One region of the Streptomyces albidicamelliae genome, then DNA from elsewhere that is predicted to be linked to it. Evidence: riboswitches for the same ligand, from Rfam matches in the RefSeq annotation. Region 1 holds a riboswitch; each other region holds the start of a gene.
The links. Region 1 has a riboswitch for cobalamin ahead of N8I86_RS36160 (Nickel transporter NicT). Riboswitches for the same ligand answer to the same signal wherever they lie in the genome.
Positions count from the first base shown of each region.

Region 2: linked by a shared signal. The riboswitch ahead of N8I86_RS32105 (CbtB domain-containing protein) and the one ahead of N8I86_RS36160 (Nickel transporter NicT) in region 1 are both predicted to bind cobalamin.
Region 3: linked by a shared signal. The riboswitch ahead of N8I86_RS25215 (ribonucleoside-diphosphate reductase subunit alpha) and the one ahead of N8I86_RS36160 (Nickel transporter NicT) in region 1 are both predicted to bind cobalamin.

Region 1 is NZ_CP106795.1:7,998,214-8,003,728, forward strand. Features, by position in the region: gene N8I86_RS36140 (YoaK family protein) at 1-276, shown strand, start outside; gene N8I86_RS36145 (YciI family protein) at 434-841, shown strand; gene N8I86_RS36150 (RNA polymerase sigma factor) at 850-1,995, shown strand; gene N8I86_RS36155 (ArsR/SmtB family transcription factor) at 2,074-2,469, opposite strand; cobalamin riboswitch at 2,549-2,736, shown strand; gene N8I86_RS36160 (Nickel transporter NicT) at 2,764-3,873, shown strand; gene N8I86_RS36165 (hypothetical protein) at 4,017-4,247, shown strand; gene N8I86_RS36170 (heavy metal translocating P-type ATPase) at 4,247-5,515, shown strand, end outside.
Region 2 is NZ_CP106795.1:7,089,152-7,094,666, forward strand. Features, by position in the region: gene N8I86_RS32090 (xanthine dehydrogenase family protein molybdopterin-binding subunit) at 1-426, shown strand, start outside; gene N8I86_RS32095 (glycoside hydrolase family 65 protein) at 429-2,798, shown strand; gene N8I86_RS32100 (hypothetical protein) at 2,884-3,363, shown strand; cobalamin riboswitch at 3,469-3,612, shown strand; gene N8I86_RS32105 (CbtB domain-containing protein) at 3,649-3,870, shown strand; gene N8I86_RS32110 (CbtA family protein) at 3,891-4,643, shown strand; gene N8I86_RS32115 (histidine phosphatase family protein) at 4,686-5,276, opposite strand.
Region 3 is NZ_CP106795.1:5,490,203-5,495,717, reverse strand. Features, by position in the region: gene nagB (glucosamine-6-phosphate deaminase) at 1-156, shown strand, start outside; gene N8I86_RS25230 (GntR family transcriptional regulator) at 357-1,121, shown strand; gene N8I86_RS25225 (DUF3311 domain-containing protein) at 1,260-1,523, shown strand; gene mctP (monocarboxylate uptake permease MctP) at 1,520-3,148, shown strand; cobalamin riboswitch at 3,326-3,453, shown strand; gene N8I86_RS25215 (ribonucleoside-diphosphate reductase subunit alpha) at 3,578-5,515, shown strand, end outside.

The DNA.
Region 1 (5,515 bases):
AGCACGATGACGACCGGGAACCTCCGCTCGGCCATGCAGAACGCCTACGAGGCGGTGGTCGGCCGGAGCGCCGACGCCCGCCGCCGGGCACGCCACTTCGCCGCCGTGGTGCTGGCCTTCCTCGCGGGGGCGTTCGGCGGAGGCTGGCTGACGTTCCACTGGGGTACCCGCGCGGTGTGGGCGGCCTGCGCGGTGCTGGCGGCCGGACTGGCCCTGTTCGTGCACGACGAACGCATGGCACGCAAGCTCCCCGAAGCCGGCAGCCCGCGCGGGTGAGGCACGGCCGAGCCGACGTGCGGCAAGTCGGTCGTGCAAGGGCGTCGAACCCGGCCGAAAAAAAATCCGGCGGCGATGTCGAGATCCCGTGAGCCGCTCCGTCTCCAGGGTGAAGGCGGCCACAATGGGCCGCACGAGCTTCGAGGAGACGGTCACCATGGCGAAGTATCTGCTGCTGAAGCACTACCGGGGCGCTCCGGCCGCCGCCAACTGCGTGCCGATGGACCAGTGGACGCAGGACGAGATCACGGCGCACGTGCAGTACATGCGCGATTTCGCGGCGCGGCTGGAGAAGACCGGAGAGTTCGTCGACGGGCAGGCGCTGGCCCCGGAGGGGACGTGGGTCCGGTACGACGGTGAGGGACGCCCGCCGGTCACCGACGGTCCGTTCGCGGAGACCAAGGACCTGATCGCCGGCTGGATGGTCATCGACGTCGACGACTACGAGCGGGCGGTCGAGCTGGCGGGCGAACTGTCTGCCGCGCCGGGCGCGGGCGGCGAGCCGATCCACGAGTGGCTGGAGCTGCGCCCGTTCCTCGCCGAGCCGCCGACCGTCACGGAGTGACCTCGGCCGTGGACGAGGTGCTGCTGCGAAGTCTGACGCCCGGCGTGCTCGCCGTCATGGTGGCGCGTGGCGCGGACTTCGCCGCGGCCGAGGACGCCGTACAGGACGCGCTGGTCGAAGCGGTGCGCGTGTGGCCGGCCGATCCGCCGCGGGACGCGAAGGGCTGGCTGGTGACCGTGGCCTGGCGCCGGTACCTCGACGCGGTGCGGGCGGACGCCGCCCGCCGCCGGCGGGAGGACCGCGTCGACCAGGAGCCGGCGCCCGCGCCCTCACCGGCGGTGGACGACACCCTCCAGCTGTACTTCCTGTGCGCACACCCCTCGCTGACGCCGTCGTCGGCGGTGGCACTGACGCTGCGCGCGGTGGGCGGGCTGACCACCCGGCAGATCGCCCGGGCGTACCTGGTGCCCGAGGCGACCATGGCCCAGCGCATCAGCCGGGCCAAGCGCACCGTCTCGGGCGTGCGGCTGGACCGGCCGGGCGACGTCGCCACCGTGCTGCGCGTGCTGTACCTGATCTTCAACGAGGGGTACGGCGGTGATGTGGACCTCGCCGCGGAGGCGATCCGGCTCACCCGGCAGCTCGCGGCCGGGATCGACCACCCGGAGGTGGCGGGGCTGCTCGCGCTGATGCTGCTGCACCATGCCCGGCGGCCCGCCCGGACCCGGCCGGACGGCAGCCTGGTGCCGCTCGCCGAACAGGACCGCGGCCGCTGGGACACGAAGGCGATCGCCGAGGGCATCACCATCCTGCAGGCGGCCCTGTCGAGGGACCGGCTGGGCGAGTTCCAGGCCCAGGCCGCCGTCGCCGCCCTGCACGCGGACGCGCAGCGTGCGCAGGACACGGACTGGGTGCAGATCGTCGAGTGGTACGACGAGTTGGTACGGCTCACGGACAGCCCCGTCGTCCGGCTCAACCGTGCCGTCGCCGTCGGCGAGGCGGACGGCCCGCGGGCCGGGCTCGCCGCGCTGGCGGAGCTGGACGCCTCGCTGCCCCGCCACTCGGCCGTGTCGGCGTACCTGCACGAGCGCGACGGGGACGTGGTGACGGCGGCACGCCTGTACGCCGAAGCGGCTCACAAGGCTCCCAACCTGGCGGAACGCGACCACCTGACGCGGCAGGCCGCCCGGCTCAACGCCCGCATCCGCGACTGAGGGCTCCGGCCGGCACAGGCACCGGCCGGGATCCCGACGACCGCGCCGCGTCACCGGTGCGCAGCCGCGTACGACGCCCTACTCCTCGGACCGGTGGGGCCGTACGCGGCCGTCGCCGGTGCCGGCCGACTTGCAGTGCTCCAGCAGCGCGGCCACCGGGCCGTCGACGAGGTGGTAGCGCACGATCCGGCCGTCCTTGCGGCCCTCGACCACTCCCGCGGCCCGCAGCAGGCGCAGTGCCTGCGAGACGGTCGTGTCGCGCATGCCGGTGGCCACGGCGAGGTCGGAGACGGCGATGGGACCGGCCTCGTGGACGGCGAGCAGCAGGGACAGCCGACCGGGATCGGAGAGCAGGGAGAAGCGGTCGGCCCAGGTGCGCACCCGCTCGGGCTCGCCGACGGCGGCGATGGCGTCACAGACCCGGTGGCCGTCGATGGTGCGCCGCCCGGAACGGTCCGCGGGGACGAGATGCATGCCGCCATCATCGCAGCCCCGGGCGTTCGCCTCCATACCTGAGCAGTTGTGCAATCTTGCAGCTGACGACCCCGGCCTTCTAGGGTGGACGGGCCGTGGTGTTCGGGAAGACCGGTGACAGCCCTCAGGGGCTCAGGCCGGAGCGGCCCTCGCCACTGTGATCGGGGAGTTCCCGCCCCACGTATGCCACTGGCCGCACGGCCGGGAAGGCAGGGGCGGGCGCGTCGACCCGTCAGCCAGGAGACCGGCCACGGCATCACGAAGCTGATCCACGAGGTGCTGGAGCGTGACCGCATGACCGTGTCCCAAGGCGTGCCCGAAACCGACGCCGAACCGTCCTTCCGCTGGCGTCGCGAGGACACCGTCCGCACCGCGGGACTCCTGGCCGTGATCGTGGCACTGCACGTCGTCGCCTTCGGGATCCTCTTCCTGCTGGTGATACCCCGTCACTATGAGGTCGGCACCAAGGCGTTCGGGGTCGGGCTGGGCGTCACCGCGTACACGCTCGGCATGCGGCACGCCTTCGACGCCGACCACATCGCCGCGATCGACAACACCACCCGCAAGCTGATGGCCGACGGCAAACGGCCCGTCTCCGTGGGCTTCTGGTTCGCCCTCGGGCACTCCAGCGTCGTGGTCGCGATGGCCGCCCTGGTCGCCGGCGGTGCGAAGCTCGCCGGCACCCTGATGAACGACGGCTCCCGCACCCACCAGGTCCTGGGCACCGTGGGCACCACGGTCTCGGGGTCCTTCCTGTACCTCATCGCCGCCCTCAACCTCGTGGCGCTGTTCGGCATCCTCCGGGTCTTCCGGGCCATGCGCGCCGGCCAGTACGACGAGGCCGAACTGCAGGCGCACCTCGACTCACGCGGGTTCATGAACCGCGTCCTGGGACGGCTCACCAGGTCCATCCGCCGCCCGGGCCAGATGTTCCCCCTCGGCTTCCTCTTCGGGATCGGCTTCGACACCACGACCGAGGTCCTGCTCCTCGCCCTGGCCGGCAACGGCGCGGCCGCCGGGCTGCCCTGGTACGCGGTGCTGTGCCTGCCCCTGCTGTTCGCCGCGGGCATGAGCCTGTTCGACACCCTCGACGGCACGTTCATGAACTTCGCCTACCAGTGGGCGTTCTCCAACCCCGTCCGCAAGGTGTTCTACAACCTCACGATCACCGGCCTGTCCATCGCCGTCGCGTTCTTCGTCGGCACCATCGAGCTGGTCGGCGTCCTGCACGACAAGCTCGGCCTGAGTGACGGCGTCACCGGCTGGATAGCGGGACTGAACCTGGACAGCGTCGGCTACGTCATCGTCGGTCTGTTCGTGGTGGTCTGGGCGGTGGCCATCGCCTACTGGCGCCTGGCCAGGATCGAGGAACGCTGGAACACCCGCTCCGCGGACACCGGCTGACGTCGAGCCCCGCACGCGTACGCCATGTGGCCTACGCCATCGTCCCGTGCGGGAACTCGGCCACCGATCCGTCCGACTGCTGGAGCGGTACGGCTGCGACCTGCTGCGCCGTACGACGGTTCGAGCGACCAGGAAGGTCGAGCATGGCCGAGTCCCGACACCCCTCCCGCCGCGCGGCCGGGGTTCCCCGCACGCTCCTGCCCCCGCCCAAGCTTTGCGGCTTCCTGTTGCTGCTGGTGCTGGTCTTCTCGGTGTCGTACGCCGTGGGATCGGCCACCGGGCCGGTGGCGCCCGGGATGCGCGGCTCCGGAGGCGGCGGAAGCAGCGGGGGCGGCACGGGTGACATGCCCGGCATGCACGGCGGCGGTGAGTGATGGGGGCCGAGATCCCGGCGCCGCTGGTGGTCACGGATCTGACGGTCAGCGGCATGACGTGTGCCGCGTGCGTCCGCCGGGTGGAGAAGAAGCTGACCGGACTCGACGGGGTCACGGCCACCGTCAACCTCGCCACCGGACGCGCCCGGGTCAGCCATCCGGCGGACGTCCCCGCGGAGGACCTCGTCACGGCGGTCGGACAGGCGGGGTACGAGGCCGCGCTGCCCGAGGCCGCCGTACCGGACGGGCGCGAAGGGACCGACGGCCGCGAGAGGGACGCCGAGGCCGCCGCGCGGCGGGAGCGCGAGCGGCTCGTGGTCACCGCGCTGCTCGCCGTTCCCGTCCTGGTCCTGTCGATGGCGCCCTCCCTGCAGTTCCGGAACTGGCAGTGGCTGTGCTTCGTGCTGGCGGCCCCGGTCGCGGTGTGGAGCGCCTGGCCGTTCCACGTACGGGCCGTGCGCGGACTGCGCCACTCGGCGGCCACCATGGACACCCTCGTGTCGCTGGGTGTGGTGGCGTCCTTCTCCTGGTCGGCGTACGCGCTGTTCCTCGGGGGAGCGGGCGACCCGGGGATGCGGATGCCGTTCAGTCTGCTGCCGTCCGCGTCGGAAGGCCCCGCGCACGTGTACCTCGAAGCCGCGGTCGGCGTCCCGCTGTTCGTGCTCGCCGGACGGTTCCTGGAGGCACGGGCGGGACGAGGGACCGGAGCCGCCCTGCGGTCGCTGGCGGAGCTGGCCGCCAAGGAGGTGTCCGTACGGGACGGGCACGGCGAGCGTTCCGTGCCCCTCGAACAGCTGCGGGTGGGGCAGGTCTTCGCCGTGCGCCCCGGTGAGCGGGTCGCCACCGACGGCCTGGTGGTGGAGGGCAGTTCCGCCCTGGATCTGTCCCTGGTCACCGGCGAGAGCGAGCCGGTCGAGGTGGGGCCAGGATCGGCCCTGGTCGGCGGTGCGGTCAACGCCGGTGGTCTGCTCCTGGTGCGAGCCACCGCCGTCGGGAGCGACACCCGACTGGCCCGGATCACCCGGCTGGTGACCGACGCCCAGGCGGGCAAGGCGCGGGCGCAACGACTGGCCGACGCGGTGGCCGGGGTGTTCGTACCCGTCGTGCTGACCGTCGCCGTCACCGTGCTCGGGTTCTGGCTCGGCGCCGGAGCCGACCCCCAGGCGGCGATCACCGCGTGCGTGGCCGTACTCGTCGTGGCCTGCCCCTGCGCGCTCGGCCTGGCCACGCCCACCGCCCTCATGGCCGCGACCGGCCGCGGGGCCCAA
Region 2 (5,515 bases), 910 kb from region 1:
GAGACCGCCGTCGACACCGTCACCGGCGAGGTCCGCGTACGCCGGCTCCTCGGGATCTTCGCGGCCGGCCGGATCCTCAACGCCCGCACCGCACGCTCCCAGTTCACCGGCGCCATGACCATGGGCCTGGGCATGGCCCTCACCGAACACAGCACCGTGGACGGCGCGTTCGGCGACTTCACGGAGGCCGACCTCGCCGCCTACCACGTGCCCGCCCACGCCGATGTCCCCGACATCGAGGCCGACTGGCTCGACGAGGACGACCCCCACCTCAACCCCATGGGCAGCAAGGGCATCGGCGAGATCGGTATCGTCGGCACCGCCGCCGCCATCGGCAACGCCGTCCACCACGCCACCGGGATCCGCTTCCGCGAACTGCCCCTCACCCCGGACCGGATCCTCACCGCCCTGCTGTCCGAGGGGTGACGGTGACGGGCCCGGCCTGGGAGTACGACGGCTACCGGCCCGAGGAGGAGCGGCTGCGGGAGTCCCTGTGCACCCTCGGCAACGGCTACTTCGCGACCCGCGGAGCGCTGCCCGAGTGCACCGCCGACGCCGTCCACCACCCCGGCACCTACGCCGCCGGCTGCTACGACCGGCTCACCTCCGACGTCGCCGGGCGGCGGGTCGAGAACGAGGACATGGTCAACCTGCCCAACTGGCTGCCGCTGCGCTTCCGCCCGGCCGGCGCCCACTGGCTCACCCCGGACACCGACCCGGTCACCGACCACCACCAGGTGCTCCACCTCGACCCCGGCCTGCTGGAACGCCGTACCCGCTACGCCCTTCCGGCCGGCGGCTCGCTGCACGTGCGCCAGCTGCGCCTCGTCCATCTGCACGACCCCCATCTCGCCGCCCTGCGCACCGAGTTCACCGTCGAGGGCGACACCGTCGAGCTGGAGGTCGAGTCCGCGATCGACGGCGAGGTCACCAACTCCGGTGTGGCCCGCTACCGGGACCTCGACGGCAGGCACCTCACCCACGTCCACACCGGCACCGCCGCGTCCGGCACGGTCTGGCTGCGCTGCCGCACCCGCACCTCGGACATCAGCTTCGAACTCGCCGCCCGGCTGACCGCCGACGCCCCGGTCACCCACGCCGGCGAAGGCCGACGGGCGGTCCAGCGCGTCCGGTTGCGCCTGCCGCCCGGCCGTACCGTCACCCTGGACAAGACCGTCGCGCTGCACACCTCCCGCGACCCCGCCATCGGCGACCCGCTCCGTGCCGCGGTCGACCGGGTCCGGGACGCGCCCGGCTTCGACGAACTGCTGGAGACACACGCGGCGGCCTGGGACCAGCTGTGGCGGCGCACCGCGCTGGAGGTGCCCGGCGAGGCGGGCAGCATCCTGCGCCTGCACCTGTTCCACCTGCTGCAGACCCTCTCCCCGCACACCGCCGACCTCGACGTCGGCGTCCCCGCGCGCGGACTGCACGGCGAGGCCTACCGCGGACACGTCTTCTGGGACGAACTCTTCGTCCTGCCCTACCTCAACCTGCACCTGCCCGAGGTCTCCCGCGCCCTGCTGCGCTACCGCCACCGCCGGCTGGACGCCGCCTGCCACGCCGCCCACGAACTCGGCCGGCGCGGCGCGCGGTATCCCTGGCAGAGCGGCAGCGACGGCCGCGAGGAGACCCAGCAGCTCCACCTCAACCCGCGCTCCGGCCGCTGGCTGCCCGACCACTCCCGGCTCCAGCACCACGTGGGCTCGGCCGTCGCGTACAACGTGTGGCAGTACTGGGAGGCGACCGGCGACCTCGACTTCCTGCACGGCGAGGGCGCCGAGATGCTGCTCCAGATCGCCCGTTTCTGGGCGGACTCCGCCGGCTACGACCCCCACCTCGGCCGGTACCGCATCCGTGGCGTGGTCGGCCCCGACGAGTACCACGACGCCTATCCCGGCGCGAGCCGGCCGGGCCTGGACGACAACGCGTACACCAACGTCACCGCCGCCTGGGTGCTCGACCGCGCGCTGGAGCTGCTGCGCGCCCTGCCCGAGCCACGCCGCCGCGAACTCACCGAGGCCGTCGGCCTGGCCGAGGACGAGCCCGCCCGCTGGGAGGAGGTCTCGCGCACCCTGCACGTCCCCTTCCACGACGGGGTGATCAGCCAGTTCGAGGGGTACGCCGGCCTCGCCGAGCTGGACTGGGACGGCTACCGGAAACGGTACGGCGACATCCGCCGCCTGGACCGGATCCTGGAGGCGGAGGGCGACACCGTCAACCGGTACAAGGCGTCCAAGCAGGCCGACGTGCTGATGCTCGGCTACCTCTTCGCCCCACCCGAACTACGCTCCCTGTTCGACCGGTTGGGCTACCCGCTGGACGAGCGGACCTGGACCGCGACCGTGGACCACTACCTGCACCGCACCAGTCACGGCTCCACCCTCAGCGGCCTGGTCCACGGCTGGATCCTGGCCCGGGCCCGCCGCACCGACGCCTGGGCCTTCGTCCAGGAGGCGCTGCGCGGCGACATCGCCGACCTCCAGGGCGGCACCACCGGGGAGGGCATCCACCTCGGCGCCATGGCCGGCACGCTCGACCTCGTCCAGCGCGGGCTGACCGGCCTGGAGACCCGGGGCGGCGCCCTGCGCCTCGACCCCGTCCCGCTGCCCGAACTCTCCTCCTACGGCTTCGCCATCCGCTACCACGGCCACTGGGGCGTCCACCTGCGCCTGCGCAGCGGCCTGCTGGAGATCGCCGTACCGGCCTCCGGCCGCGGCCCCATCGACCTCCGTCTGCGGGACCTGGCGGTCGGGGTCCGGCCGGGGGAGACGGCCCGGCTCGTGCTTCCGGAGTAGTCCCTCGCCCATGCGTGAAGGAGCCCCGGAACCTGTGGATATCCTCTGCGTATTGTCAGGTCCCTGTAAGGCATGGATCCACCGCATGAGAAGACGAAACCTCTGGGCGACGGCCGTGGCCCCGGCCGTCCTGGTGACGACGGTGCTCACCTGGTGGCTGGTCCGCGATCCCGCCCCGTACGCCCTGAGCGGCGGACCGGCGGTGCACCTCACCGTGCGTCCCGAGAAGTCCCGCTATCCCGAGGCCGGGGAGGTCGCGGACGAGGCCCGGCTGCTCCTCGAGGTGTACGTCCAGCGCCTGAGGGCCGGTGACGCCGACGGCCTGGCCGACCTGGGCGCCCCCTGGTACACCGGACGCGACCGGGCCGCGCGCGACCTGGTCGACCGCTACCGCGCGCACGCCGGCGGAGCGGCCGAGGCGATCGTGCGGGATCCGGCCGTACCGGACCTGGCCGGTGTGGAACTCCGCTTCGGCGACGGCCGGCGGCAGACCCTGGGGATCAGCCGCGACCACGACGACGTGTGGTGGCTGCAACTGGGAGACGGCGACCCCGTGGCGCCATAGGCGCGCCGGACGGAACGGCCGCCCCACGGCTTCCCCCTGAGACCCGGAACTGACGTACCGTCACGAGAGGAAGATCACGACTGTGGACGCGGTCTTGGCCGCGCACGCGTCTCGCGGTACGGTCTGTCCGATATCGACGACGGCGAGACGGAAGCCGGTGGGAATCCGGCACGGTCGCGCCACTGTATGCGGGACACCCCTCGGGGTGGTCCGCCGAGTCAGACCCGTGGCCGTCGTCCTGTGCACCACCGAGATGGGACGCGAACTCCCAGAGGAGGTCCTGCCATGGCGCAGACCGTCGCTCAGCCGACAGCCACCACCCCCGCCGTTCCCGCCACGCTGCCGCTGAAGGCGATAGCACCCTGGGCGGTCTTCTTCGGCGTCCTGATGCTCGTCCTGCTCTACTTCGTCGGCGCCGAACAGGGCGCCACCTCCGTGTTCAACGGCACCGACGTCCACGAGTGGGTGCACGACGCCCGCCACCTGCTCGGCTTCCCCTGCCACTGACGCGAGGGACTCCGCGCACCATGAACTCCGCAACGGTAAGAAACCTTCTCGTGCGGGGCATGCTCGCCGGCCTCGTGGCCGGCGTGCTCGCCCTCGTCGTGGCCTACCTCCTCGGTGAGCCGAGCGTCGACCAGGCGATCGCCTTCGAGGACGCCCACGCGCACGAGCACGAGATGGAAGTCGTCTCCCGCTCCCTGCAGGCCACCGCCGGCCTCGCCACGGGTGTCCTCGTCTACGGGGTCGCCTTCGGCGGCATCGCCGCGCTCGCGTACTCCTTCGCGCTCGGCCGTGTCGGCCGGTTCAGCCCGCGGGCGACCGCGCTGCTGCTGTCCGGCTGCGCGCTGGTCGCCGTGTACGTCGTACCGTTCCTGAAGTACCCGGCCAACCCGCCGTCCGTCGGTCAGCCCGAGACCATCGGCAAGCGGACCACCCTGTTCTTCCTGATGATGGCCCTCAGCGTGCTCCTCGCGGTGGGCGCCACCATCCTCGGCAAGCGTCTCGCGCCCCGTCTGGGCAACTGGTGGGCGACCGTCGCCGCGATGGCCGCCTTCGTCGTGGTCATCGGGCTCGCCTACGCCTTCCTGCCCGCCGTCAACGAACTGCCCGCGCACTTCCCGGCCCGCCTGCTGTGGCGGTTCCGGCTCTCCACCCTGGCCATCCAGACCGTCCTGTGGGCCTCATTCGGCCTGCTCTTCGGCGAGTTGGCCGAGCGGCAGCTGAACCCCCGGCCGGCGAAGGCGTCTTCGGGGCGGACGGTTCCCGCCCCGCACTGACGGTCCCGGAGGCGGCCTCCTGAGCCACGGCGACCGCCCGGCTCAGGGGGCGGCGGCCGCGTCCTGTCCGGTCAGCGGCCGGCCGAGCCGCAGATTCCACCGTCCGGCCCGGCCGCTCAGTTCCGTCGCCGTCAACGGCGGCACGTCCAGCCGCCAGAAGGCGTCCGCGGGCAGACCGAGGACGTGCACGACCGCGGCCCGTACGACCTCCGGCTCGACCACGGCGAGGGTGCGGCCGTCCGTCCCCTGTACGGCGTCCAGCCACCGCCCGACCCGTTCGCACATCTCCCGTACCGACTCGCCACCGTGGGGCGCGGATCCGGCGTCGGTGAGCCAGCGGCCCACGGCCTCCGGTTCGGCGGCCCCCACCTCCTCCAGGGTGCGGCCCCGCCAGCGGCCCGCGTCCAGACCCGCCGGCGCGGAGTCCCGCGCACCGACGAGGCCCAGCGCCCCGGCCGTCTCCCGGCAGCGCACGCTGGGCGAGGTCAGCACCCGGCCGGGAGCGCGCAGGCACCCGGCGGCGGAGCGGGCGCCGGCCGCCCCGGCCTCGTCGAGCGAGTCGCCGTCGTCGAAGCGGGCCCTGCGCATCGACGGGCTCGTCGCGGGCGAGACGAGGGTGACGCGGCTGGTCACGTGCCTGTTCCTCCTGCTGCTTCACCGGGTGCGCGGGCCGGCACCGGGTACCGGGAGTGGCCCGGCGGTCCGCCGCGAACCTAACACCCGCCCCGAGAAGGCGGGCGCCCCGTCCCGCACCCCGCACTACATCCCGACGAGGGTGTTTAGTCCGCTCTCCGTGGGTCACGCGATCCGGGGAACCAGGTGCCGGCCGGGACCGCTCCCGCGCGTGCGCGGGAAGGACAGCGCAGGGAGGC
Region 3 (5,515 bases), 2.5 Mb from region 1:
GTCGAGGGACCGGTCGCGGCGGTGTGTCCGGCCTCCGCGCTCCAGCTCCACCCGCACGCCACGGTCGTCGTCGACGAGGCGGCCGCGGGCAAGCTGAAGCTGGCCGACTACTTCCGCCACACCTACGCGCACAAGCCGGAGTGGCAGGGGATCTGACCGGAGCGGCGGCGGCGCGGCCGGGATGCCGCCGCACGCACTGCCCCTGCTGGACTAGACCAACAGCGGGGGCCCCGGTATACAGAGGAGATCACGGAGCGTGCGGGGTGGACTCCTGGCGCACGAAGCCGTGCCACGATGTGAGCCGTGGCCGATGCGAGGTCGGTCGCTTTCGGCATCCGGAGCCGGGAAGGCAGAGCATGAGCACCGACGTCAGCAGTGCGGAGAACGAGGCCGGCACGACCGTCCGTACCGCGCGCGTGCCCAAGTACTACCGCTTGAAGAAGCACCTGCTCGACATGACGGAGACGCAGGCGCCGGGCACGCCGGTACCGCCCGAGCGCACGCTGGCCGCCGAGTTCGACACCTCCCGCACCACCGTCCGCCAGGCCCTGCAGGAGCTCGTCGTCGAGGGACGGCTGGAGCGCATCCAGGGCAAGGGCACCTTCGTCGCCAAGCCCAAGGTCTCCCAGGCGCTGCAGCTCACCTCGTACACCGAGGACATGCGCGCCCAGGGCCTGGAGCCGACCTCGCAGCTGCTGGACATCGGCTACATCACGGCCGACGACCGGCTCGCCGACCTGCTCGACATCACCGCCGGCGGGCGGGTGCTGCGCATCGAGCGGCTGCGCATGGCCAACGCCGAGCCGATGGCGATCGAGACCACGCACCTGAGCGCCAAGCGCTTCCCGGCCCTGCGCCGCTCGCTGGTGAAGTACACGTCGCTGTACACGGCGCTCGCCGAGGTCTACGACGTCCACCTCGCCGAGGCCGAGGAGACCATCGAGACCTCTCTGGCCACGCCCCGTGAGGCGGGCCTGCTCGGCACGGACGTGGGCCTGCCGATGCTGATGCTCTCCCGGCACTCGCTGGACCGCGAGGGCAAGCCCGTGGAGTGGGTGCGGTCGGTCTACCGGGGCGACCGGTACAAGTTCGTCGCGCGGCTGAAGCGGCCCGTCGACTGACCCCGGCGGCCCCTCTTCACACCGCCACCCCGAAATCGGCATACCGATATCCGGACGAGGTCTTCCCGTGCGCTGATCCCGTCACCTAGATTGCCTGCGCATTACACGCGTGATCAGCGAGGGGACGGGAGCCGTGGCATGTCCGAAACACCTCAAGTGAGACCTCCGGTGGTGACACCGGTCCGGGTCGTCATCGGCCTGTGTCTCGTGGCGCCCTTCGTCGCGATGCTGTGGCTCGGCTCGTACGCCAAGACGGACCCCACGTTCATCGGGATCCCGTTCTTCTACTGGTACCAGATGCTCTGGGTGCTGATCTCCACCGCGCTCACGATGACCGCGTACAAGCTGTGGCAGCACGACCAGCGTTCCCGCAACGGTGCGAAGGGGGGTGCCGCGCAGTGAAGGACGGGGTCAACGGCGTCGCGCTCGGCGTCTTCATCTTCTTCTTCCTGGCCGTCACGGTCATGGGCTTCCTGGCCGCGCGCTGGCGCCGGGCCGAGAACGAGCACTCCCTGGACGAATGGGGCCTGGGCGGCCGGTCGTTCGGCACCTGGGTAACCTGGTTCCTGCTGGGCGGTGACCTGTACACGGCCTACACCTTCGTCGCCGTCCCGGCGGCCATCTACGCGGCGGGCGCGTCCGGCTTCTTCGCGGTGCCGTACACGATCCTGGTGTACCCGCTGATCTTCACCTTCCTGCCGCGCCTGTGGTCCGTCTCGCACAAGCACGGCTACGTGACCACCTCGGACTTCGTGCGCGGCCGGTTCGGCTCGAAGGGCCTGTCGCTGGCGGTGGCGCTCACCGGCATCCTGGCGACGATGCCGTACATCGCGCTGCAGCTCGTGGGCATCCAGGCGGTGCTCGACGTGATGGGCGTCGGCGGCGGCGAGAACACCAACTGGTTCGTGAAGGACCTCCCGCTGCTCATCGCCTTCGGTGTGCTCGCGGCCTACACGTACTCCTCCGGCCTGCGCGCGCCCGCGCTGATCGCGTTCGTCAAGGACGCGCTGATCTACATCGTCATCGCGGTGGCGATCATCTACATCCCGATCAAGCTGGGCGGCTTCGACGACGTCTTCGCCAAGGCGGGCGACGCGTTCAGCCAGGTCAACCCGGCCACCGGCAAACCGCGCGGCGCCCTCGTCCCGCCCGAGGCGGGCCAGTGGACCTACGCCACGCTGGCGCTCGGCTCGGCCCTCGCGCTGTTCATGTACCCGCACTCGATCACCGCGACCCTGTCGTCCAGGAGCCGTGAGGTGATCCGCCGGAACACCACCATCCTGCCGCTGTACTCGCTCATGCTGGGCCTGCTGGCGCTGCTGGGCTTCATGGCGATCGCGGCCGGGGTGAAGGTGACCAACGGGCAGCTGGCGATCCCGCAGCTGTTCGAGGACATGTTCCCGGACTGGTTCGCGGGCGTGGCCTTCGCGGCGATCGGCATCGGCGCGCTCGTGCCGGCGGCCATCATGTCCATCGCGGCGGCCAACCTCTTCACCCGCAACATCTACAAGGACTTCATCAAGCCGGACGCCACGCCCAGGCAGGAGGCCCAGGTCTCCAAGATCGTGTCGCTGCTGGTGAAGGTGGGCGCGCTGGTCTTCGTCCTCACCATGGACAAGACGGTCGCCATCAACTTCCAGCTGCTGGGCGGCATCTGGATCCTGCAGACCTTCCCGGCCCTGGTGGGCGGCCTGTTCACCCGCTGGTTCCACCGCTGGGCGCTGCTGGCCGGCTGGGCGGTCGGCATGGTGTACGGCACGGTCGCCGCGTACGGGGTCGCCTCGCCGACGCAGAAGCACTTCGGCGGCTCCGCGAAGGAGATCCCGGGTATCGGCGAGATCGGGTACATCGGCCTCACCGCGTTCGTCCTGAACGTCGTCGTCACCGTGGTCCTGACCTTCGTCCTGAAGGCCGTGAAGGCCCCCGAGGGCCTCGACCAGACCCGGCCGGAGGACTACACCGCGGACGCGGGCGACCCGGGCGTCCAGGTGGAGCTGCCGCCGGCGACGGCGGGCACCGGTCACTGAGCCGCAGCCGCGCGACGGGCCGCCGGAGGAGATCCGGCGGCCCGTCGCCGTTTCCGCCCGGCGCACCGCAGCCGCCCGGGCCGGAGGCCGGCGACATCACTCTTCTCACCTACCAGTTGACGCTCTGAAACCGACGGCGACACAACATCTGGGGGTGGCGTGCCGGGCGAGCACAAGATGTATGCTCGTGCTCGCTGTCGCCGCAGGGGAATCCGGTGCGAATCCGGAACTGTCCCGCAACGGTGTACTTGCGTGTCTCCGCACGCCTGTTCAGTCCGAGGACCTGCCGCCAGCGCGCCCGGCCGTCCGGTCCGGGTGCTCACAGACGTCCGGGCCTCGCGGAGTGGGCCGGTGGACGCGACGCCGTGCGCGCTCGTGGCTGCCCCCTGCCCTCCGCCAGGCCCTGTGCCGAGCGAGGGAGAGCCCCACGTGACCATCGCGCCAGCCGACCCGGCTTCAGTCAGCGAGCTGAAGACCGACGGTCCCGGTGCCGCGCTGCTGCGGACCCTGACCGAGCTGACCGCCGACCTCCCCGACGCCGACCCCGGCCGGGTCGCCGCCGCCGCGCTGCGCGGCCGGTCCGCTCGGGCCGACGAGGCGGAGTTGCGCGAGCTGGCCACGGAGGCGGCCGCCGGCCTGATCTCCGAGGACCCCGCCTACTCCCGGCTGGCCGCCCGTCTGCTGACCCTCGCCATCCGCGAGGAGGCCGCCTCGCAGGGCGTCACCTCGTTCACCGAGTCCGTGGCCGTGGGGCACCGCGAGGGGCTCATCGCGGACCGGACCGCCGAGTTCGTCCGAGTGCACGCCGAGCGGCTGGACGCGCTGGTCGACCGGGCCGCCGACGACCGCTTCGGCTACTTCGGCCTGCGCACCCTGCACAGCCGCTACCTGCTGCGGCACCCCTTCACCCGCAAGGTCGTCGAGACGCCCCAGCACTTCATGCTGCGGGTCGCCGCCGGCCTGGCCGAGGACGACACCGTCCGCTCGGTGGACGAGGTCGCGGCGCTCTACGGGCTCATGAGCCGCCTCGACTACCTGCCGTCCTCCCCCACCCTGTTCAACTCCGGTACGCGGCACCCGCAGATGTCGTCCTGCTACCTGCTGGACTCCCCGCTGGACGAGCTGGACTCCATCTACGACCGGTACCACCAGGTCGCGCGGCTCTCCAAGCACGCGGGCGGCATCGGTCTGTCGTACTCCCGGATCCGCAGCCGCGGTTCGCTGATCCGCGGCACCAACGGGCACTCCAACGGCATCGTCCCGTTCCTGAAGACCCTGGACGCCTCGGTGGCCGCGGTGAACCAGGGCGGCCGGCGCAAGGGCGCGGCCGCGGTGTACCTGGAGACCTGGCACTCCGACATCGAGGAGTTCCTGGAGCTGCGGGACAACACCGGTGAGGACGCCCGCCGTACGCACAACCTGAACCTGGCGCACTGGATCCCGGACGAGTTCATGCGCCGCGTCAACGCCGACGAGCAGTGGTCGCTGTTCTCCCCGGCGGACGTGCCCGATCTGGTGGACCTGTGGGGCGCGGAGTTCGACGCCGCGTACCGCGCGGCCGAGGCCGCCGGGCTGGCCCGGAAGACCATCCCGGCCCGTGACCTGTACGGCCGCATGATGCGCACGCTGGCGCAGACCGGCAACGGCTGGATGACCTTCAAGGACGCGGCCAACCGCACCGCCAACCAGACGGCCGAGCCGGGCCACGTCGTCCACTCCTCCAACCTCTGCACGGAGATCCTGGAGGTCACGGACGACGGCGAGACCGCGGTCTGCAACCTGGGCTCGGTCAACCTGGGCGCCTTCGTCGCCGACGGCGGCATCGACTGGGAGCGGCTGGACGAGACGGTCCGCACCGCCGTCACCTTCCTCGACCGCGTCGTGGACATCAACTTCTACCCGACCGAGCAGGCGGGCCGCTCCAACGCCAGGTGGCGGCCGGTGGGCCTCGGCGCGATGGGTCTGCAGGACGTCTTCTTCAAGCTGCGGCTGCCCTTCGACTCGCCCGAGGCGAAGGCCCTGTCGACGCGGATCGCCGAGCGCATCATGCTCGCCGCCTACGAGGCGTCCGCCGACCTCGCCGAGCGCAACGGCCCGCTGCCGGCCTGGGAGAAGACCCGTACCGCCCGCGGTGTGCTGCACCCCGACCACTACGGTGTGGAGCCGGCCTGGCCGGAGCGCTGGGCGGCGCTGCGCGAGCGGATCGCCTCGGTCGGCATGCGCAACTCGCTGCTCCTCGCCATCGCCCCGACCGCCACCATCGCCTCCATCGCGGGCGTCTACGAGTGCATCGAGCCGCAGGTCTCCAACCTGTTCAAGCGCGAGACGCTCTCGGGTGAGTTCCTCCAGGTCAACTCCTACCTGGTA